DNA from 3 places in the Paenibacillus sp. Y301 genome. Region 2 is predicted to be linked to each of the others. Evidence: riboswitches for the same ligand, from Rfam matches in the RefSeq annotation. Region 2 holds a riboswitch; each other region holds the start of a gene.
What was found. A riboswitch is a leader RNA that binds a small molecule or an ion and turns the genes downstream of it on or off. The one in region 2 is predicted to bind cyclic di-AMP.

Region 1 (7,567 bases), on a different contig from region 2:
CATAGTTATATGTACCGAGACCAATCCCGAACAACGGGCTTTGTGAAATCCAATCCAACGCTTTGTTAATGATGTCGAGGCGGGACTGAATCTGCGAAGGTCGACTGGACATTGATCCGAGTACATCTAGATAAGCCGTACCTTTAAACAACAGAAGTACTACAAAAGCAGTCATAAACCCCATACCGATCTTAATCAATCGCGATGGATTACTCAGCAAAAGCGTAAGTAACACAAGGATGAGACCGATCCAGGATGAACGTGAGAAGGTCATCATAATACCACCAGCCAAGGTTACCGTAGCGACTACGCTTACCCATCCCCAAAGGAGCTTCACCCCACTACCACTCGTCATGATATGAATGGCGAACGCCGTCACAAGCAATCCCCCGTATGCATTCGGATCAATCAGCATACCGGACAAACGTCCATCTTGCACCATGAATGGGACCTTCACGCCGCTAAAGAAAGCGAACAGGGCCAGACCATTCAGCCAGAGTACACTCATCAGAAAGACACGAAGCATCGTATATAGTCGATCCCAACAGTCTACGGCCTGAATGAGCATGATATATGTCAGCAAAAGAAGGATAAATCCAACATCCTTTTGCAACAAGGCGTATTGAGTAATGAACCCATTGCGCCAGATGGATACGAATGAGGCTAGGATAAAGATAAGTAACATGCCCCAATGCCATGAACTGAACTGCCTACGATCCAATTTCAGGTGTACACCCGCCGCGAACAAACCTAACAATAAGAAGAGATCCGACGGTGCGAGTCGGAATGCTCCTCCAATATCAAATTGTGCGGGAAGACATATGATGTAACCCATAATCGCAAACTGAAATAATTTGCTCATCGTGTAGGGGTTGTGTAATGTATCTTTTTTATTACATGTTCTCTCTACAACGGATACAGACGCCATATCGTCCCCTACTTTCCTGTGGGAAACAGCTCTATGTAACCACTTCCCGTTGTACTTGTTTCTTGGCCTGACCGATCACATAAGATAGTACGACCAAGCTGCCAATCATCTGTACGAATAATCCTAAGCTTGCTCCTATCGCAGCGCCAATCATCCCATATTGGGGTACGAATATAAGACAGGCCAGCCCATTCGTAATCGCTGTGCACAGAAACAATGGAATCTGTGCTTTGTACTTCCCGGTTGCAGTAATGGCATACCACAGGTATGACGAAACAAACACTAATAAGGTAGACACGAGTAACCATCGAAATAACCCTATCTCTTGTGCCACATCAGGACTGTATAACAAGGTCAGAAGTTGCTGTCCGAACATCCAACCGACGACACATGCCATTGCACTAATCCCCACGCCCACCGCTATCATTCGACGGAGTAAAGAAATAAATTCCCGATGCATCCCAGCAGCATGCCATCGTGCGAGACGTGGTGTGATGGCTTCTCCCAATGCCGTAACTACCACATTGCATGCCACGATCATGTAGGAGAGCGAAGCGTATATACCTAAGTCGTATTCCCCTTTAAAGTAAGAAATCGCGTATAGTGGAATATTCGTATTAAGCGACATCAACGCCAACACAACACCAAGCGGCGAACTGACGATCAACAACTGCCACAGACTACTTTTATTGAAAATTGGAATAAGGGCTGTAAGCGCTCTTGCTTTGCGAGCATCATATCCAATCGTTATAGCCAGCCATCCGATGATCATAACTATTAAAGCTAGATTGAGACTCTGTGTAGGGATGAATACGAATGTGAAGATAAGTATGGAAGACAATCCTTTAGCAGCTCTTGAGATCGAGATTTGATCCAGCCTCTCTTGCTTTTGAATGATACCTAACAAGATATCACTGACGGATTCAACGATTCTATACAAGCTGATGAGGAAAATAACAAGTACCGTGTTCCAGTCAAAGCCACTTACGATGATAAAGGCTGCTATAAATATGAATGCAACTACGGTCGTTATTAACCGAAGGCCAATAAAGTCTCCAAAGACGTATTTCCCAGATGTGTCCACGATCAAGACTGATCGAAGATGTAGATGAGACAACATGAAGATCGGCGCAGTAACCGCAAGTCCAAGCGAATATTGCCCAACGATTTCTGGTGATCCGAATTTATTGAGTAGTATCACAATGATGAACTGAGATCCTGCGTAAGTGATGTTTCCGAATAAATAACGAAGAGAGGCAAATGACATGATACGTCACACCATTCCTGAAGATGAAGCCCAATCGGCAAAATCCTCACTTCGGATCTTCTCACGTCTACTACTTTTCCTCTGATTCAGCACTGCTCCTAGTACATGAGCCCCTTGTTGCTCAAGCAACTGTTTGGCAGAACTCGTGTGCTTCAGCAACACTTTTCCAGATTTCACAACAAGCAGTACCCCCTCAGCCATCCTGGCCAAAGTCAGTGCATCCGAGAATGGGATTAGCACAGATGAAGAGTCGATGACGATTGTATCCCACCGCTCGCTCAGCTCCGCAAATAAATCCTTCATCCCCTCGGAGCCCAGTAATTCAGCCGGATCTGGTGAGATAGGCCCAGAAGTCAGCACAGAAAGTCCCCTTGAATATTTTATAGAATGAATGCAATCTTCCAGCCGAGTTTGATCAACCAGAATGCTGCTCAACCCAACCGAATTGGGAAGATCAAATGCCTTATGTACGGTTGGCGTACGCAGGTCCCCATCCATCAGTAACACAGACCTACCGGTCTCTGCCATCGATATAGCTAGGTTCATGGCCAATGTCGACTTCCCTTCCTCTGGAAGAGAGCTTGTGACTAATAACGACCGAATTTCTCCACCTACTCGGGTATAGCGAATATTGGATCGAATAGTTCGAAAAATAGATGCATTAGCTGATTTCGGTTGTTCCAGGCAATATAGCTTTGGCACTCTCTTCTTCATGTCTAATAACTCCTTCAACTGATTTAGCTTTCGTCCGTACCCGCCGTTTACGTAACTTCAATTTACCCACCGTACCTAGAAGAGGAAGTTGCAGATCAAGCTGAATGTCTTTGGCGCTGTTCACGGTCTTATCCATCAATTCCTTTAAAATAGAAATGGCGATCCCGGCAATCAGCGCTAGTCCAAATGCGACCACCAAATTGAATAGTGGCTTAGGCGATATAGCCTCGGTAGGAACCTTCGCCCGGTCGAGAAGTACAACATTCTCTACCCCCATAATGGATTGTATATTCCCGTTGAATGCCTCCCCGAAACCATTCGCGATATCCGTTGCCTGTTGTGCGTTCGAGTCCGTCACAATAACGGTTGTTAACAGTGACTCACTATTGGTTCTTGTCTTGACATGTTCGAGCAGTTTTTCCGGTGTCATCTTTAATTCGAGCCTTCTAACGACTTCTTCCGCTATCCTACTGCTTCGGATGATCTCCCCGTAAGTTGTTACCAGCTTTTGTCCTGCCATGATGTCATTAATTGCTTTCTCTTGCCTGTCCCCCTGAATAAGAATAGACGCTGTTGCCTCGTATTTCGGTTTCAACACATAATAGCTGACGAAACTGGCGAGTCCCATCGCAGTAATACACAACACAATGATAAACAGCAACCTACGTTTCACTAGTTTCAAAATGCTCCCTAGTTCGAACTCCATCGATTATTTCTCCTAACTAGTTAATGTATTTCTATCCTCTATAAAAATATGATTGTATATTCATATTCTCTTTCTCCCAACATATGTCCAAAGCATGATGAAAAATTTAAATTTTTCGGATTATACTAGTGAAAGGATAACTCTATCTCCCTTTTACCATGTTAGTAATCCAGATAAAAAAAAAGACCGAGAACCCATATTTCTGGTTCTCGGTCTCTTTCTTATCTTAATCTCTAAAACATTCTATTTAATTACATACAATTTAATTTGTTGAAACCCGAATGAACTTACGCTTTTCTGGCTTCCAGGAATAAATATATCAATTCGATTACCCTTGATAGCAGAACCTGCGTCGGTTGCTGTAGCAATAAAGGCATCGTTAGGAAGATTACTATGATTATGTCCAGTAACTAATACTTTCGTTCCCATAGGAATAACATTAGGATCTACTGCAATCGTACCTAGTTTAAGAGGATTTCCGAAATAATCAACGGCTCCCCATTTCCCATTTTCACTTGCAGCAGCTGAGTATGCTGTAGCTTTGACCTGAACTGTTTTACTATAGCTAAAGGTTTTACCCCAAGCTTCTACTACTTTCTGATCTGAAGATACGACTAGGTTAGAATCTGCCGATTTCACAGGAGCAGCGGATGCTGTGTTCTGCACCGTTGGTATGTTTAATTTCATTCCAACATGGATATTGTTTGCTTTCACATTCGGATTGGCATTGATCAACTTATCAAGATTTACACCATATTGTTGAGATAGTTTGTAGAACGTATCTCCGTCTTTGGTGATATGTACAGCATCAGCATGAATCGGTGTATTTTGAACGACCAATGCGACACCCATCGCCGCTACTATCATTTTCATTTTTCTGAATTTCATTGTGTTATGTTCCTCCTTGTTTTTAATGCCTGCGAAGTTAGCTGTCGGATTCGGATTGGGAGTCAACCCTACGCACACGAACTTGTGCGATTCACCCCAAGGTGCGAAGAACGGTTACCCGTTGTTCTTGTACACGCCTATTACATCCCCCACACTTTCTCTTTGAAAGTTTTGGCTCAACAAATATATCACAATTTTGTAACCAGAAAATATGTAATAATTGACAACAGTACTTTAACAACAGAGAATCGCGACTTTTTCGCACAAAAAAACAGACGTAATAATGACTAATATGTCACTTTTACGCCTGCTTAATTACACTTTAATTCATGAGTTTAGTTCAAGTCTACTTTACAATACTTTACTAAGAAATTCCTTGGTACGTATGTTCTTAGGATTACCAAATACCTCTTCAGGTGAACCCTGCTCCGAAATGCGACCTTCGTCTATGAATAGAATCCGATCCCCAACTTCACGTGCGAATCCCATTTCATGGGTCACAATGACCATCGTCATGCCTTCGAAGGCAAGTTTCTTCATAACTTCGAGAACCTCGCCTACCATTTCAGGATCTAGTGCCGAAGTTGGCTCATCAAACAACATGACGTGAGGTTGCATCGCCAGTGCGCGTGCAATCGCTATACGCTGTTTCTGTCCACCTGATAGTTGATTAGGGTATACATCCTTTTTGTCCGACAAGCCGACGGTTTGCAAAAGGTTCTCAGAAATGAGATCAGCTTCAGCTGCAGACTGCTTTTTAACCGTAAGTGGGGCTATCGTAATATTTTGGCCCACGGTTTTATGTGGAAAAAGGTTAAAGTTCTGGAACACCATTCCCATTTTTTCACGCGTTGCATTGATATCATGATTCGGAGCCGTAATAGACTCCCCTTCGAACAGAATCTCACCAGATGTCGGTTGCTCAAGTAGATTTAGACAACGAAGTAAGGTACTTTTACCAGAACCAGAAGGACCAATGACAACGACGACTTCACCTTTATTGACGAACAAATCGATCCCCTTGAGAATGTCTACTTTTCCATATGATTTATGAAGATCTTTAACGGTTATCACTAGCACTCAACTTCCTTTCAACGCGATTCAGAATCTTAGATAAAGTAAATGTCAGTACAAAATAAATGGCCGCAGCAATAATGAATGGGCTAAGACCTTGATACGTTATGTTCTTAACTACACCTGCTTGGTACATAATATCTACCATCCCAATAACCGAGATGATCGATGATTCTTTAATAATGGTAATGAATTCGTTACCGATCGCTGGAAGAACAGCTTTAAATGCTTGAGGCAAAATAATATGACGCATCGCCGTTCCACGTCGCATTCCAAGTGACCGAGCAGCTTCCATCTGTCCTCGATCCACACCTTGAATCCCTGCTCTAAATATCTCAGCTAGATAAGCAGAACTATTGATGGATAATGTGATAATACCGGACTGTAGCGGTGAAAAGTTAATCCCTAACGTTAAAGCTAGTCCGTAATGGATGATCATGAGCTGCACAAGCATAGGAGTACCACGCAATATCTCTACATATGCTGTTCCTAACCACTTCACAATTCGAATATTTGTCATCCGTAATAAAGAAATGAATAATCCAATAATGAAACCAAATAATACTCCTAGTGCGGATAATAAGAGGGTATATCCGATCCCTTTTGCATAGTAGCTACGATATTCCCAAGCCGTAGTAAAAATATTTCCTGAATCCTCTTTCAGATCCGCGTTACCTGCTGCTAATAGACTTGCTTCTTTAACCATTTCATCAATAGCACCTTCACTCTTCATGCGAGCAAGCGATTCATTAACGGCATTCAGAAGCTCAACATTCCCCTTCTTAATACCAATGGCTGCTTGGGACTCAGAATTATCTGGGACAGCTTCGGATAGAACCATCTCTGAGTCAAGATAACCTTGAGCTACCGTGTCTTCTACAATAACAGCATTAACACGTTTCGTCTGAAGCTGTAATATGATATCTGGGATTTTATCCAAAGAAGTCAGTTGTGCACCTGGAATGCTTTGGCCAATTCCTTCTTGAATGGAACCCTTTTGGACACTAATTTTCTCGTTCTCAAAATCCTTCATGGTTGGATATTTATCTTTATCTTCTGCTCTAACGATCATAACCTGTTGCGCTTTATAATAGTTATCAGAGAAATCGATGCTTCTACGACGTTCTTCTGTTGGTGTCATTCCTGAGATAACAAAGTCTACTCTACCGCTCTGTAGCGCAGATAGTAGGCTATCAAATGCCATATCCTCAATAACTAACTCGGCTCCCATATCTTCTGCAATCCGTTTAGCTATAGATATATCGAAACCAACAATTTGGTCTTGCCCATCTATTGTTTTGTGGAATTCATACGGTGCAAACTCAGCGCTTGTGCCCAGAACCAACTTTTTAGCTGTTCCCTCTTCGGCGCTAACCATTTGTGTCGTGTGAAAACCCGCTGTTATCAAGATGATAGTGCTTAGTAGAAAAACAATCATACGAGTTATTTTCTTCAACTTTCTTTCTCCCCTTACTTTTTTACACTTATAATATTTATACAGAACATAAACCATCATAAGTCAAAATGCATGATTATGCAATGACATTCCATTGGCAACCAAGGTTTTCCTAACATTTTGATACAAAATCATACAATTCTGATGCATAGACTCTACAAAAAAATTCATGTTATAATATAGAGCATTGTTAAATCTTCATACACACAGAGGAGTTGCCCTAATGAGTACTAAAAGCACGATTTCCAACACAATAGATCAATTTGCTTCGCGCTTCAAAGAAATTTCATTATATATCGGTGCAAATCCGGAACTCGGAAATGAAGAATTACTGGCCTCTGCTCGATTGAAAGAAGAACTTACCTATCACGGATTCACCGTTGAGGCTCCGATACTCGGTATTGAAACAGCATTCATCGGTACCTATTCATCTAATAAGCCTGGTCCTACCATAGCCTTGTTATGTGAATATGATGCACTACAAGGACTTGGACATGCTTGCGGTCATCATCTGATCTGTATGATGAGTCTAGG
Region 2 (7,567 bases):
CTTTACCAGGTACTTCGAAGAAGGTAGGTTCCTTCGTTTGGCCCCAATCTCCACCCGTCTGAGAAAGATTTCGAGCAGATTGTTCTTCACGGTGGCGTTGAAGAGACGATAAAGACTCATTCGCCTTCACTTGGGCACGTTGCGTTTTCTCGCTCACGGGTGCATAGGGAACCTTCAACAAGTCTCTAATGGGGGAATCCGCCAACAGTCGGAAATCCGTCCCCTTCAGGATGGCATAATCCTGCTGTATATCTTCAATACGAAATGCAATATCACCGCCATACGATTGACGGACCACCAAATCTCCCAAATTCATCAGACATCACCCCTACCCCATGGTATGGGCAGTCACCCCTATTGGTTCATGTTTTCGGCATATTTATCACTGAAACTTGTTAAATTCCTTATACAATACCAGCCTCAAGCAATATATTACTAAGCGTTGCAAATTCCTGAAGACTGAGTGTTTCACCACGACGGGAAGGCTCGATACCTGCTTGGATCAACAAGGAATCAATACGTTCGCGCCCTCCTGTTGGAGAGAATCGGCTCTTCAGGTTATTAGAAATAGTTTTCCGACGCTGGGCAAATGATGAATGTACCACATCAAAGAAATGCAGTTCATCCTTTGCATCCACCGGTGGGTGTTCCCGAACCGTAAGACGAATGACGGCAGAATCCACATTCGGTTGGGGTATAAACACAGTGTTCGGCACAGTACAGATCAACTTTGGTTCACTATAATATTGAACAGCAATGCTAAGGCTACCGTAATCCTTGCTTCCTGGTGAGGCTGCCATGCGTATAGCAACTTCTTTTTGAATCATGACAACAATATGCTCAAGTGGGAGTTTACCTTCCAGAAGTTTCATCAAGATAGGTGTCGTAACGTAATAGGGTAGATTAGCTACTACGCTGACCTTAGATACATCTTTAAAGTTCCGCTCAAACAAATCAGGCAAGTCTACTTCGAGTACATCCGCTTGTTCTACCTGAACATGTTCATAAGGCTCCAACACTTCTTCTAATATTGGAATAAGACGTCTGTCAATCTCCACTGCTGTTACCGTACCTGCTGTTTGTGCCAACCTCTCAGTAAGTGCACCGATCCCTGGGCCAATCTCTAGAGCCCCTTTTGTGGGATCCAACTCAGCTGCATCCACAATTTTGTCTAAAATATTCTGATCAATCAGAAAGTTCTGACCTAGACTCTTCTTAAAAGAAAAACCATGACGTCTGATGATATCCTTCGTTCGCCTTGGTGTAGCAATATTGTCTAACTCATTCATATTCTTAACCTCCCTCTTCAATTTGGGCGAGGGCACTCACGAATTCATCACGCGTAATTTGAAATATAGCGAGACGCTTCAGGAACTGCTTGCCGTTACAATACCCAATTCCAAGAATGTTACCCATAGCCATTCTACGAGCAGCTGCATCAGGGTGCACCATCAGACCTGCTTGTACAAGGTCCTCCAGGTCTATCAGGCTCTCCACCCCTTCATAGGACGTATGAACCCGTGCTAATGCATGACGGATCGCTTCTGGCGATGCATTCTCTACACCAATATCACCTTTACGCGTGGCATCAACCTCGGGAATGAACGCATGCTTACATCCCTGCACACGAGATGCAATAATTTTGCGAATCCGCTCACCGGCGTGATCAGGATCGGTAAATATAATAACACCTCTACGTTCTTGTGCTAGGGCAATACGCCGTATCGTACGTGCATTAATTGCTGAACCGCCTGTTTCGATTGTGTCCGCTTCTACAGCCCTCTTAATGGCCGTAGTATCATCGCGACCTTCCACGACAATGATTTCTTTAATCATGATGATTCTTCCCTTCAAAATCCAGTATAACAACAAAAAGAAGAGGAGTTATCCTCTTCTTTAACATGACATCCATATGACCCTAATAGTATAGCATTATAACACCATTGTAAAACGTGTTTAGTTCAATTCCGGCTTGATCGGTCCAATCACATATACCGTTTTTCCGGACTTTCTTCCGAAATTACGTGCATTCTGTAAGGAATCATAATACACGTCAATTTTGTTCCCTTTTATAGCGCCGCCTGTATCTTCTGCACGACGGAAGCCAATACCTTCAATATACACCCACCACCCAATAGGGATAACTTTAGGGTCAACCGCAATGGTGCGCCCTTCTGTAACGCGTGTACCCGAAGCTGTCTTCGTACCTATTCCTGGTTCTTCAGAAGAATAGGCAGTCATAGAAACATTCTTAAGGACTTTCTTATATGTGAAATCGACTCCAGCCTTACTAGTCTTGTTATTCTGACTCACCTTTGTAACAGGGCTCTTCTTGCTGGTTTCTTTCTTAACTACTTTTGGGGATGCTATTACGACTGGCTTAGGTGCTTCTACCTTTGTACCTACAGCAATAACCTTATCTTGCCTGGTACTCCGCACTTCTTTACCAACTACCTTCATCGAGACAAACTGACCATCTTGAAATATCTTCTCGACATGATGGACAATGGCACCTGGCTGTCCATTTTGAACCACCTTAACATTTCCTTTTAGAATCGTAGGGTCTGAAGTCTTGATCACCTGAAAGGGGACTTCCTCTACGCGATCTACAATCTGTTTGTTAATCCGGACAACCTTGATATCCAATTGATTGGTAACTTTAGTTGTCAGTGCAGGAAATACCTTATCCGATTCGTTGAGAGAAACACCCATTTCCCGAATAGCCTCTTTCACCGAACCCTGCGTTGTAAGTATGGGATGGGATTTACCATCAACGGTAACATTAATTTTACTTGCCCGTTGAATTTGAACCTTATCCCCATCTTTAATTGTACCGTTCAATGCCATGGACACCTTATCTTTGGGTCCTAGTATGATGGCTTCTTCCTCAAGCATTTCTCGCAACAACGTATGATTTGTCTCAATGGCTTTAACCTGACCGTCTACCGACACATATACTTGTTTACGCGTTTGAATGCTGATTAATAAAAGAGCCATCAGGGTAATTGCAATTAAAACAATAGCTACAACAGAAATATTACGTACATATTCATGCTTCCAACGCGTTGCGTAAGTCATGCTGGATGATGATGAATCATGGGTTTCTTCATTCAAAATGCCCACTTTCCGATCCTCCTTCATAGCCTCGCCGTCTATGTAACCATATATGTAATCTGCGATTGACGTGACTATTTTAAATTTTTACAGGATACTTAACCACAAGTGTATCCTGCATCCTGTACCAGTCTGCTCGTGATGATTGTCACCCCCTGTTAAACAAGAGTATGATGACAATATTGTCTTTATTCAAAAATAAAAGAAGCCATAAGAAAGAGTTAGAGGAACTCTTTCGTGGCTTCCCGATCATGAATAGACGGAATTTGCATACACGAGGTTGCCTCTCTTCATAACGCTTACGAGGTTAGCTGTCGGGTTTGGACGAAAGAGAGCCGCCCGATCTTAGGTCTACCGCTCATGGCGGATGCCCTTGAATTCACCCCAAAGATCCAATAAAAGAAATCAAATACGTCATCCACCTGATATTTCATCAGTTTTTCTGCTCGTATTGGTTCCCCCGTTCTCCACACAATTGGAGATTTAGCGAGACTGGTTCAGGAAAATAATAAGCAATCAAAAAACGATCTACTCTTATCACTGAAAAGATAATATCGTGTTTTCATGCAAGTTGTAAAGCACTAATCAACCACAAAAATACGAATAAATAGTTAAAATATTGTAATATTATCGCTTTATATCATCATAAAACAAGTATTAGTCGCTTATTCTTCCTCTTTTGCTACATTTCCTCTCGTTTTTAACAAATCCCAAATAGTGACAGTGCATTTTGGGTAGTTATTTGGGCTAATTCTTCAATGTCAACCCCTTTAATCTGAGCAGCCGCTTCTGCCACTAACCTAACATGAGCAGACTCATTTCTCTTCCCACGATAAGGATGGGGAGTAAGATATGGGGAGTCTGTTTCGATCAATAATCGATCCATTGGAACCTGGGCTAATACCTCTTTTGGTTGCTTCGCATTTTTAAATGTGATGGGCCCACCAAATGATAAATGAAATCCCATATCAAGACACATTTTTGCCGTTTCCCAACTGCCTGAGTAGGAGTGCATCACCCCACCAACCTCGTGTGCTTTTTCCTCTCGTAAAATTCTTACCACATCTTCATGTGCATCTCTATTATGAATGACAATAGGCATGTTAATCTCACGAGCAAGTCCAATTTGCTGGCGTAGTACTTGTTGTTGAATATCTTTAGGTGAGGTATCCCAATAATAATCAAGTCCAATTTCACCAATGGCTACAACTTTCTCATGTTTACACAGGGACGCGATCCATTCCAGATCCCCTTCTTTCATCGTAATGGCATCTTGTGGATGCCATCCTACAGCAGCATAGATAAAATCATATTTCTCAGCTAGTGCCATTGTCGTCGGGATTGTCTCCCGATTAAAGCCAACATTTATCATTTTACCTACGCCATTTTTAACTGCACGTGCAATAACCTCTTCGCGGTCCTCGTCGAATTGCGGTGCGTCAAGATGAGTATGTGTGTCGAACAACATCATGGTATAACCCCCTCTTAATCTGGACAAACGCAAGCCTTTTATCAATAATCTTCAAAAATATGGGCAATAGAAGGAGAAAATAGCGATAAAGCCGCCTTCAACTTCTGTTCAGGATAATATAGGTGACATTTACCGCGATGTAGACCACTAATAGATCTTACAATTTCTGACACTTCAGAAATTTCTTTTAATTTTTCTTGTCGATCCAACAATAAAATATGTTTCTGACTCACTCCATCACTAGGATGAAATATATCGTAGGGAAGATCACTTGGGAAATCAATAACAAAGTCATAATTCGGATCTAAACCTGCTTGTATAAATGCCTGTCGAATCTCTTGAATCATGTCATTATTATCCGAATCTAATTCTACATATTTATACAGTCTACGATGCATGAATCGTTCACAGAGCTCACTTAGTATAGGATCCTGCTCCGTCACCCACTGCATAAATACAGTCAGAATGAGAGCCTCATCTAATTTCAAATATTGCTCAACATTCAATTTATCTTCAAATAAGTATATCAATGGCTTCATCATAAACTCAAATTTATATCCATTATTATATAATTCTTTTGCACGTCGAATGATTAAACGTAATACAATTTCTGAACTTCTTGTCACGGGATGAAAATACACTTGCCAGTACATTTGGTATCTTGACATAAGATAATCTTCAACAGCATGCATTCCAGATTCCTTCACCACGATTCGTTCATGATGGGGTCTCAGCATTCTGATAATCCGATCGATATCAATCGTACCGTAATTTACTCCAGTATAGTATGCGTCACGAAGCAGATAATCCATTCGGTCAGCATCAAGTGGACTAGATATGAGATTTACTACAATGGGTTTATCATAAGTTTTTGCAATGACTGAAGCAACCTTTGTCGGTAACTCAGGATCTACCTCAAATAGAATATTATTTATTTCTGTATCACCTAGAACGATGCGACATGTCCAATCCTCATGATTCATATCGAAGGCTTCTTCTATAGAGTGGGAAAAGGGACCATGTCCAACATCATGTAGCAAAGCAGCGCAAAGGGTTAGTAATTTCTCCTCTTTAGGCCATTCTGTATATTCATTTCTCTCAAATGATGAAATGATTTGCCTTGTAATTTCATAGACTCCTAATGAATGTGAGAAACGACTGTGTTCAGCTCCATGAAAAGTGAAAAAGGATGTTCCCAATTGACGTATACGGCGTAGTCGTTGAAACTCAGGCGTATTAATCAACCGCCAGATTGTCACATCTTGCACATAAATGTAATTATGAACTGGATCTTTGAATACCTTTTCTTCATTTAGAGGACACATCATAACATTTTGCCACTCCTTTGTGGGATACATCATTTAAAGGAAACGTTGAACAATGTCGAACTATGTACTATTTTGTTCATTTATGAATGGTTAAATCGACAACTGATGTAATCATTTAATACCCTTATCTTAACCCTTTTATCTTATATATCAACACTTTTTCAATATTTCAACGTCAATTTATTAAAATTTATAGGTTGACTAATTTGGGAAAGGTTGGTATTGTAATATCATTAAAACAAGAATGTTGTCGAATCGTGACATTTAGGATGAGCAATTGAGAGGAGCAAATATAATTATGATGAAATCAACAGGAATTGTAAGAAAAGTAGATGAACTTGGACGGGTTGTTATTCCGATTGAATTGCGTCGTACTCTAGGTATAGGAGAAAAAGACGCTTTAGAAATCTACGTTGATGGAGAGCGTATCATGCTTAAGAAGTATGAACCAGCTTGTATCTTCTGTGGTAATGCAGAAAACGTAATATATTTCAAAGGTAAAATTGTTTGCAACGAATGTATTTCCGAAATTCCTGTACCTGTGACAATTTAATAAAAATAGGTTATAATAGAAATAATTAATTTAGTAATTCAAACCTTTTTCATATCTCCTTAATGTCTTCCTAGCTTTGACTCAAAGCTTATGGAAGACATTTTTTTTGTTTATTTCTATAACATGATTTTAAAGCAATGAATTATAAATATCCCGCTTAGAAACGCCACGATCATTAGCTGTTTTTTTCATCGCATCTTTTTTTGAATCGCCCATTTTTTCGTAATGATTCACATGTTCCTCTATAGATAACTCCTGCCACCATGCTTCTCTCTGTGTCTTCTCTTCTTCCTGACTGGCACCTTCTACAACGATGACATATTCTCCAATAGGTGAATGTTCATCTAACCATACCAAGCAATCCTCAATACTACCCCGAACAATCTCTTCATACCTCTTAGTCAATTCACGAGCAAGAACGACCTGACGATTACCTAGTCCATCTAGAAGGTATCCCAATGTCTTTACAATACGGTGTGGAGACTCATAGAATAACAAGGTTCCTTGTCCATACTGGAGAGAAGACAGCACCATCTGAATATCCTTGCGGTCACGAGGTAGGAATCCAGCAAAAGTGAACCGCTCCGTAGATAATCCAGATACAATTAATGCCGATAGTGCAGCATTAGCCCCCGGAATAGGAATGACCGGAATTCCTTCAGCAATGGCTAACTTCACCAGGTCTGATCCTGGGTCAGAAATGGCCGGAAGACCTGCATCACTGACCAAGGCTAAATTTTTTCCTTCTATTATATACCGAATTAATTCAGGGCCACTCGCGGCCTTATTGTGCTCATGATAACTAAAGAATAATTGTGGTGTTATTTCAAAATGAGTTAATAATTTTCGTGTCTGACGTGTATCTTCAGCTGCAATAATATCGCATTCTTTTAATATTCTAATCGCACGAAACGTGATGTCCTCTAAATTACCTATCGGTGTGCCTACAAGGTATAATGCACCACACGTCCGTGAATCTTCCCCTTGAAAGCTACTTTGCTTGTGTACACTCATATGTCACCCTCTTTTGATCTCATTTGATCCATAGTAAATATCTATTAGCTCCTGGCAATAGTCATTTTGCTCATTATAAACAATCAG
Region 3 (7,567 bases), on a different contig from region 2:
TCCACTAATTGGACCAAATGATGCGGCACTTGGCGTACGTTTCCCGGATATGTCTGAAGCTTATAGTCTTCGTCTACGCACAATAGCTAAGAAAACAGCGAAGGCAAGAGGTTTCAAAGTGAAGAAAGGTGTCTATGCTGGACTTCTAGGTCCTACTTATGAGACACCCGCAGAAATTGTTATGTTACGTGTACTAGGTGCTGATGCAGTAGGGATGTCTACCGTGTCTGAGGTTATCGTTGCACGTCATTCTGGAATGGAAGTACTAGGAATCTCTTGCATTAGCAACATGGCAGCAGGTATTCTTGATCAACCGTTATCTCATGATGAAGTCATGGAGACTACCGAACGTGTACGTGAGAAGTTTCTAGGATTAGTATTGGACATTATTCCACAAATGTAATTCATAGGGCCCTCCTATGAGAGTTTTTTGCGAAACTAAATGGTTAAAATATCAATCCACAGGAATATTTCCTGTGGATTTCTGCTGTCTTTAAAATATTTCATATCAAAATAGGATGTGAATGGAATATTTTACTCTTAACCTGACGACACTGAATGGAAGGTACGTTATTACAACGATATATAAGTCTTGTAATTACTAATCTCACGTCAGGAGGGGACTAATTTGAAAAAAATGTTACTGATCGTTACAACCGTGTTATGTCTCGTATCACTTAGTTTTCCAGCGTATGGGTATGCAGCTGAAGAAAAGAAGGCGATTGAACCAGATCTTGCTGCGAGCGCTATGTCAGCTGTACTTATGGATGCGGACACCGGTACGATTATTTATGAAAAGAATAGTCATGACAAGCTTCCACCTGCTAGTATCACGAAAATCATGACGATGTTACTAACACTAGAGGCGTTGGATTCAGGAAAGCTTAAACTAACAGACAAAGTTCGTACTAGCGAGTATGCCGCTTCCATGGGCGGGTCGCAAATATTTCTTGAACCTGGTGAGGAGATGTCTGTAGATGAGATGCTTAAGGGCATAGCTATGGCATCTGGTAACGATGCATCCGTAGCCATGGCGGAACATATTGCAGGCTCAGAAGAAGCCTTTGTAGGTATGATGAATAATCGCGCTGCAGAGCTTGGTCTAAAAGATACTCATTTCGCCAATTGTAATGGGCTTCCAGCAGAGAACCACTATTCATCAGCTTATGATATTGCGGTCATTAGCCGTGAGCTACTGAAACATAAAAGTGTCACTAAATATACGGGTGCTTACCAGGACTACTTACGTAAAGATTCAAAGAGTCCATTCTGGTTAGTAAATACGAATAAACTAGTGAGATTCTATACGGGAGCAGATGGATTGAAGACGGGTTATACGTCAGAAGCTAAGTTCTGCTTAGCCGCCACCGCTGTACGTGGAGATCTAAGAGCTATATCTGTTGTGTTGGGTGAACCTAATACGAAGACGCGGAATAGCGAAGTATCTAAGATGTTCGATTACATGTTCTCTCAATATACGAAACATACCATCTATAAACAGGGTGATGTCATTGGAAAAGTGGAGATTAACAAAGGAAAGAGTAAAGAGCTGCAACTTGTTGCAGGTCAACAATATAGTGTTCTGATGAAGAAAGTCGGAAACACCTCGAATATTAAACATGAACTACAGATTGAACCTGAATTAAGAGCTCCGATTGAGCAAGGTCAGGTACTTGGAAATCTCGTGGTATATCAAGGAGATCAGGTCATTAAGAAGTTTGAATTAAAGGCTCCAACGAAAGTTGATAAAGCTGGTTGGTGGACGATGTTCAAGCGTACGACAGCAAAATTATTTTTTGTAGATTGATAGCAGTTTTCTTCTAGTTTTGTCGTGATGCAGGAATATGATTTTCACTTCTAGAACTCTTTGTTTATGACAGGGAGGAGAGTGAGGAAAATATGAATCTTCAAATGGAAATGGAACATCACCGTCAAGTACTCATCGTCCGTTTCACAGGAGAACTTGATCATCATACTGCAGATCATGTTCGTATGAAGCTAGATGAAGCGATTCATAGTAAGCAGACCGATCATATTGTTCTAAGTCTGAAAGATCTGCAGTTTATGGATAGTTCAGGTATAGGCGTTATTCTTGGAAGGTATAAGTTGATTAAGAGCAAGGGTGGCAAGATGGCTGTATGTGATGTCACTCCACCCGTGTATCGTTTGCTGGAGATGTCGGGAATGTTCAAGATTATGCCTATCTATGAAAGCGAGAGCCATGCGCTCTCAAGTCTGGAGGTTGTGTCATGAGTGAAGAACAGACTCTAGCTCATAATTTCATGACGTTGCAGTTTGCTGCCAAGTCGGAGAATGAATCATTTGCTCGAGTTACCGTCGCCGCATTTATATCACAACTTGATCCTACAATGGACGAGCTTAGTGATTTGAAGACAGTCGTATCGGAAGCAGTAACCAACTGTATCATTCATGGATATGATTCTGATACTACAGGAATCGTGACCATTACAGCTGAGATCAAAGGGGACACAGTGACAATAACGGTGGAAGATCGTGGACAAGGCATAGAAGATCTAGATCTTGCTAAGCAACCACTATATACTTCTAAGCCTGAGTTAGAAAGATCAGGAATGGGATTTACCATTATGGAGAATTTCATGGATGAATTTGAAGTCTCTAGTGAATCCGGATTTGGCACGTCGATTAGGATGAAGAAGAGGATTGAATCCAAGAAAGCTTTATATAATTAGGGGTTGGACGTATGGATGCTGATGTTAAGAAAGCTTCGCAAACCTACTTGGAAGATTCGGAAGTCAAACGCCTTATTGCACTTAGTCAATCGGGGGATAATGTTGCCCGGGATACACTGGTGAACTGTAACATTCGTCTCGTCTGGTCGGTAGTACAGCGGTTTATGAACCGCGGATATGAGCCGGAGGACTTATTTCAAATTGGGTGTATCGGACTTTTGAAATCCGTTGATAAATTTGATCTGAGTTATGACGTTAAATTCTCTACCTATGCCGTTCCTATGATTATTGGAGAAATCCAACGTTTCTTACGTGATGACGGAACTATTAAAGTGAGCCGTTCTCTGAAAGAAATGGCGAATAAGGTTCGTAAAAAGAAGGACGAGCTCTCAAAGGTATTAAATCGACTGCCGACGATTAAAGAAGTAGCAGACGATCTTGGAGTTACACCAGAAGAAGTTGTATTTGCACAGGAAGCTAACAAGCCTCCAACTTCAATTCATGAGACTGTCTACGAGAATGATGGAGATCCCATTACCTTAATGGATCAGATTGCAGATGAATCTCAAGATAAATGGTTTGATAAACTGGCACTTAATGAGGCAATAGAGGGACTATCTGAACGAGAGAAGCTCATCGTCTACCTACGTTATTATCGAGATCAGACACAGTCTGAGGTCGCTGGTAGACTGGGAATCTCCCAAGTGCAGGTATCTCGATTGGAGAAGAAGATCCTTCAGCTCATCCGTGACCAGATTGCTCAATAGCCAACCATGTAATGATCAAGAAACCTGAGATAGTTGTCTCAGGTTTTTTTGATTTTATTGAAAAAAATAAGAAAAGAAATATTTCGAAATAATTCACAAAAATTTCATTAATTTTCATATGATTTCATATATACAGTTTGGTTCGAGCGGATTATAATTAGCTCTCGTAATAGGATTTGTTCGAGCGCTGAATTTTCTGAAAAGGAAAAGCGGGGGAACCAAAACATTGGAAATATACCAATGGGGTGAATCGTAATCAGACTAAAATAAGTTTGATATGTAGGGCTATTCCACAGTCCGAATCCGACAGCTAACCTCGTAAGCTTTGGTGGGTTTGATCATACTTTTAACTTTACGGAATTCTTCTGTAAGGGTATTATGTGTGTACAAAAACCGCAAAGCTAACCTTCCCTAAAGTAGCGTACAACATAGATGTTACAAGTTGCTTATGAAGGGGTCTTTAAGATGGTTAGCAAGGTTAAACGTGTCCTGATCGGACGTCCCATGAAATCAAATGAACTTGATCATGAGAAATTAAGTAAATTTAAAGCACTAGCTGTTCTGTCATCAGATGCTTTGTCATCCGTTGCTTATGGTACGGAACAGATTCTAATCGTACTAATGGTGGCTGGTTTCTCCGCTGCATGGTACTCCATTCCAATTTCATTAGCTGTACTAGGACTTTTAGCTATTCTTATTTTTTCTTACAGACAGACCATATTTGCTTACCCTATGGGTGGAGGAGCATATATTGTCGCAAAAGAAAACTTGGGTGTTCCTATGGGACTCATGGCAGGTGGATCATTACTTGTCGACTATATTCTTACCGTAGCAGTAAGTGCATCGGCTGGAACGGATGCCCTTACATCAGCGTTTCCATATCTTCATGATTATAGCGTCGTTATTGCTATTTCGGTCATATTAATTCTAACGCTTATAAATTTACGAGGTGTTACAGAGGCAGCTTCATTTATAGCTTTTCCCGTATACTTGTTTGTCATTTCGATATTTGTTCTAATAATTTCTGGTGTGATTAAGTATGCAACAGGCAATGTTCATGCTGCGATTCCGGAACTAGGTTCGGCGGTATCTAATATAAGTTTATTTATACTTTTAAAAGCCTTCAGTTCAGGGTGTTCGGCACTAACCGGGGTCGAAGCGGTATCCAATGCCATTCCGAATTTCAAACAACCCGCTGAGAAGAATGCAGCTAAGACGTTGGTAATGATGGGCGTTATTCTGGCAGCGATGTTTACCGGAATAAGTCTGTTGGCGTACTGGTATGGTATAACCCCTGATCTTAAAGCGACAGTTGTATCGCAGATTTCACAATCCGTATTTGGTCGTGGTGTTCTGTATTACGGAATACAAGGGATTACAGCAGTTATTCTCTTCCTTGCTGCGAATACGGCATATTCTGCGTTTCCACTACTCTCATTTATGTTAGCTAAGGATAAGTTCATGCCTCATATGTTTATGGTTCGTGGGGATCGTCTGGGGTTCTCAAATGGGATTATTATTCTTGGCGTTATGGCTTCTGTACTTGTAGCGGCTTTCCATGGTGATACAGGAAGTTTGATTCCGTTATATGCGGTTGGCGTATTTATTCCGTTTACACTTTCTCAACTGGGGATGATGATTCATTGGCTTAAAAAGAAGCCCTCTGGATGGATACATCGCTTTATTGTAAATACGGTGGGTATGATTACAACGTTATCGATCACGCTTATTTTTATTTTCACCAAATTCTCGCATATATGGATGGTGTTCATATTCCTACCGTTAGTTATGCTTCTCTTCAAACGAATCCATCGGCATTATATGAATATAGCAGATCAACTACGTATTCGGCTTGATGTGGATAAACCGGTTATCAAAGGTAGCACATTTTTGGTTCCCGTCTCTGGCGTTACGCGTGTCGTACTTAATTCTATCAGTTATGCGCGTTCTTTATCGGACAATGTCGTTGCAGTATATATTGGCTTCGATGAAGAAGAGATTCACAAGATGGAACAGAAATGGGCCGAATGGAATCCAGGTGTACGGTTAATTGTTCTGCGTTCACGGTATAGAAGTGTGATTAAACCCCTTCTTCGGTTTATAGAAACAGTTGAATGGAAAACAGCGGCAACCGATCATATTACAATTGTGATTCCGCAGTTTATTACCAAGCATTGGTGGCAAAATATATTACACAATCAATCAAGTTTGCTGATTCGTACTTTTTTGGTTAATCAGAAGGATATTGTGATTACAACGGTCCCGTATCATTTAAATAAATAGATTCATTTACAGGAGGTTGTCCCATTGGCTATTGACCTAGCTAGGGGCACCTCCTTTTTGCATATCTACTAATATATTGGCTGCACAAAAATGAGGACAAGAAGTTGCTCATAGACAGCCTATAACGAGTTGTAATGTATAATGAACGATTATTGGTTGTTAAACGTCATATAGTCGAGAAGATTATGAGGGATGTGTATTTCGGAAATGAACGACCGCGAACTATTCGAGACATACAAGGAACAGGTATACAGTCTCTGTTATTACATGATGCATAACCGTTCAGATGCTGAGGACATGTGTCAGGAGGTATTTGTCAAAGCGATACTAACGGACAGATCGCAAGTAAGAGAGATCAAACCGTGGCTGTTGAGGATCGCCTCTAATGAGTGTAGTAGTGTACTCAGAAGACGCAAGAATGGCTGGGCTAAAGAATTGAGTGCGTATTTACGCTCACGTCCCTTCTTATCCAATCCAGTAGAAGAGAGTTATGATCAACGAGAAACCAAAGTGGAGTTCTATAAGTTATACAGCATGCTCCCTAATAAGGTACGGATGGTATTTACGCTACGTTATGTGAACGAATTGACGGTACCGGAGATTTCTGCCGTAATTAACGTTCCTGAAGGTACAGTGAAGTCTAGATTGAATCGGGGTCTGAAGCTTTTACAAAGCATAACTGCTGCCCAAGTAAAGGAGATGATTGGAAATGGATCGAAGACATGAATGCGAAGTAGATGTAAACTCACAACCGAATTATGATACGATGTGGACCGCAATTGAACAGGAAGTGTCCAAGCGGAAATCAGTGATGGAGCAGAACTCTACATATCGCAGAAGAAAGTTCGTGCCTGCAACCATCGTTATCCTTTGTTTTATGGTTATTGCCGTTCCTGCCTTCGCAGGTGTAGCGTTGAATTGGGATAGCCTCATAGGGGGAAAGAGTGTAAACAATGCGTTAGATAATGGTGTTGGACAACGCTATGACCTAAGTGTGACTAGCGCGGGTGTCTCAATGAGTCTTAATGGTGTCGTAACGGATGGGGAGAAGATGAAAGCTCTCGTTACGCTCGACCTGAAAGATGATCCTACTGCATTTGATGTAGTCGAACTAGAGAATACTTACATTGCTGACGAGTCTGGTATAAAGGAAAAAGTGAGTGGATATTTAAACTATGATAAAGCGAGTGGAAAATTCCTCGGTATTTATGAAACTAAGGACAACTTACAACATAATAAGAAGAAATATACGTTGGAGGCTGAAAATCTTGTTTTTTATCAAAATAAAGACATTCCTTTGAAATCAGGTCATCAAGTTGGTGATCTAATTTCTACGGGATCAAATCAATATACTAATATTCACATCCAATCGATTACAGAGTTCAAAAATAAGCTCGCAGTACGTTATAATGTTTCAGCTTCCTCGTCAGATCAGGGAAAGGGCGGTCCGTACCTATTCATTAAGACAAAGAACGCAGAAAAAATTCAGGGCAGTTCAACCTACCTACCACATGATGGTTCAGATTTACTCATAGAGCAGGTGTTCAACTTATCCAAAAAAGAATGGGATGCTGCGGAACTTCATTTTGGTTACATGGAGGAAATAAAGCGGGTTGCTGGTACATGGAATTTTGCTTTTGAAGCGGACGGTAAAAAGGCGAGTACTGCGATTAATACACGAGAATTGCTATCGAATACCGATTTGCAATCAAAGACGGGAATCAAGTTGGAAAAACTCGTCATTACACCACTGGGAATTCTAGTTCATTTCCAAGAAGATGAGTCGTTGAAACGATTTAAAGATGG

Region 1: linked by a shared signal. The riboswitch ahead of AC1D69_RS16345 (3D domain-containing protein) and the one ahead of AC1D69_RS22875 (resuscitation-promoting factor) in region 2 are both predicted to bind cyclic di-AMP.
Region 3: linked by a shared signal. The riboswitch ahead of AC1D69_RS02040 (APC family permease) and the one ahead of AC1D69_RS22875 (resuscitation-promoting factor) in region 2 are both predicted to bind cyclic di-AMP.

What each region holds. Positions count from the first base shown of each region.
Region 1 covers NZ_JCAIUL010000009.1:82,357-89,923, forward strand. The annotation lists gene AC1D69_RS16325 (O-antigen ligase family protein) at 1-862, opposite strand, end outside; gene AC1D69_RS16330 (oligosaccharide flippase family protein) at 960-2,195, opposite strand; gene AC1D69_RS16335 (CpsD/CapB family tyrosine-protein kinase) at 2,202-2,909, opposite strand; gene AC1D69_RS16340 (YveK family protein) at 2,857-3,615, opposite strand; gene AC1D69_RS16345 (3D domain-containing protein) at 3,859-4,503, opposite strand; cyclic di-AMP (ydaO/yuaA leader) riboswitch at 4,515-4,690, opposite strand; gene AC1D69_RS16350 (amino acid ABC transporter ATP-binding protein) at 4,855-5,577, opposite strand; gene AC1D69_RS16355 (ABC transporter substrate-binding protein/permease) at 5,564-7,033, opposite strand; gene AC1D69_RS16360 (M20 family metallopeptidase) at 7,257-7,567, shown strand, end outside.
Region 2 covers NZ_JCAIUL010000020.1:45,378-52,944, forward strand. The annotation lists gene yabG (sporulation peptidase YabG) at 1-316, opposite strand, end outside; gene rsmA (16S rRNA (adenine(1518)-N(6)/adenine(1519)-N(6))-dimethyltransferase RsmA) at 405-1,289, opposite strand; gene rnmV (ribonuclease M5) at 1,294-1,836, opposite strand; gene AC1D69_RS22875 (resuscitation-promoting factor) at 1,957-3,123, opposite strand; cyclic di-AMP (ydaO/yuaA leader) riboswitch at 3,396-3,613, opposite strand; gene AC1D69_RS22880 (TatD family hydrolase) at 3,815-4,585, opposite strand; gene AC1D69_RS22885 (HD domain-containing protein) at 4,627-5,913, opposite strand; gene AC1D69_RS22890 (AbrB/MazE/SpoVT family DNA-binding domain-containing protein) at 6,212-6,466, shown strand; gene rsmI (16S rRNA (cytidine(1402)-2'-O)-methyltransferase) at 6,596-7,480, opposite strand; gene AC1D69_RS22900 (tRNA1(Val) (adenine(37)-N6)-methyltransferase) at 7,484-7,567, opposite strand, start outside.
Region 3 covers NZ_JCAIUL010000001.1:410,610-418,176, forward strand. The annotation lists gene AC1D69_RS02015 (purine-nucleoside phosphorylase) at 1-403, shown strand, start outside; gene AC1D69_RS02020 (D-alanyl-D-alanine carboxypeptidase family protein) at 638-1,807, shown strand; gene spoIIAA (anti-sigma F factor antagonist) at 1,900-2,253, shown strand; gene spoIIAB (anti-sigma F factor) at 2,250-2,711, shown strand; gene sigF (RNA polymerase sporulation sigma factor SigF) at 2,723-3,478, shown strand; cyclic di-AMP (ydaO/yuaA leader) riboswitch at 3,654-3,818, shown strand; gene AC1D69_RS02040 (APC family permease) at 3,944-5,761, shown strand; gene AC1D69_RS02045 (RNA polymerase sigma factor) at 5,969-6,487, shown strand; gene AC1D69_RS02050 (DUF4179 domain-containing protein) at 6,471-7,567, shown strand, end outside.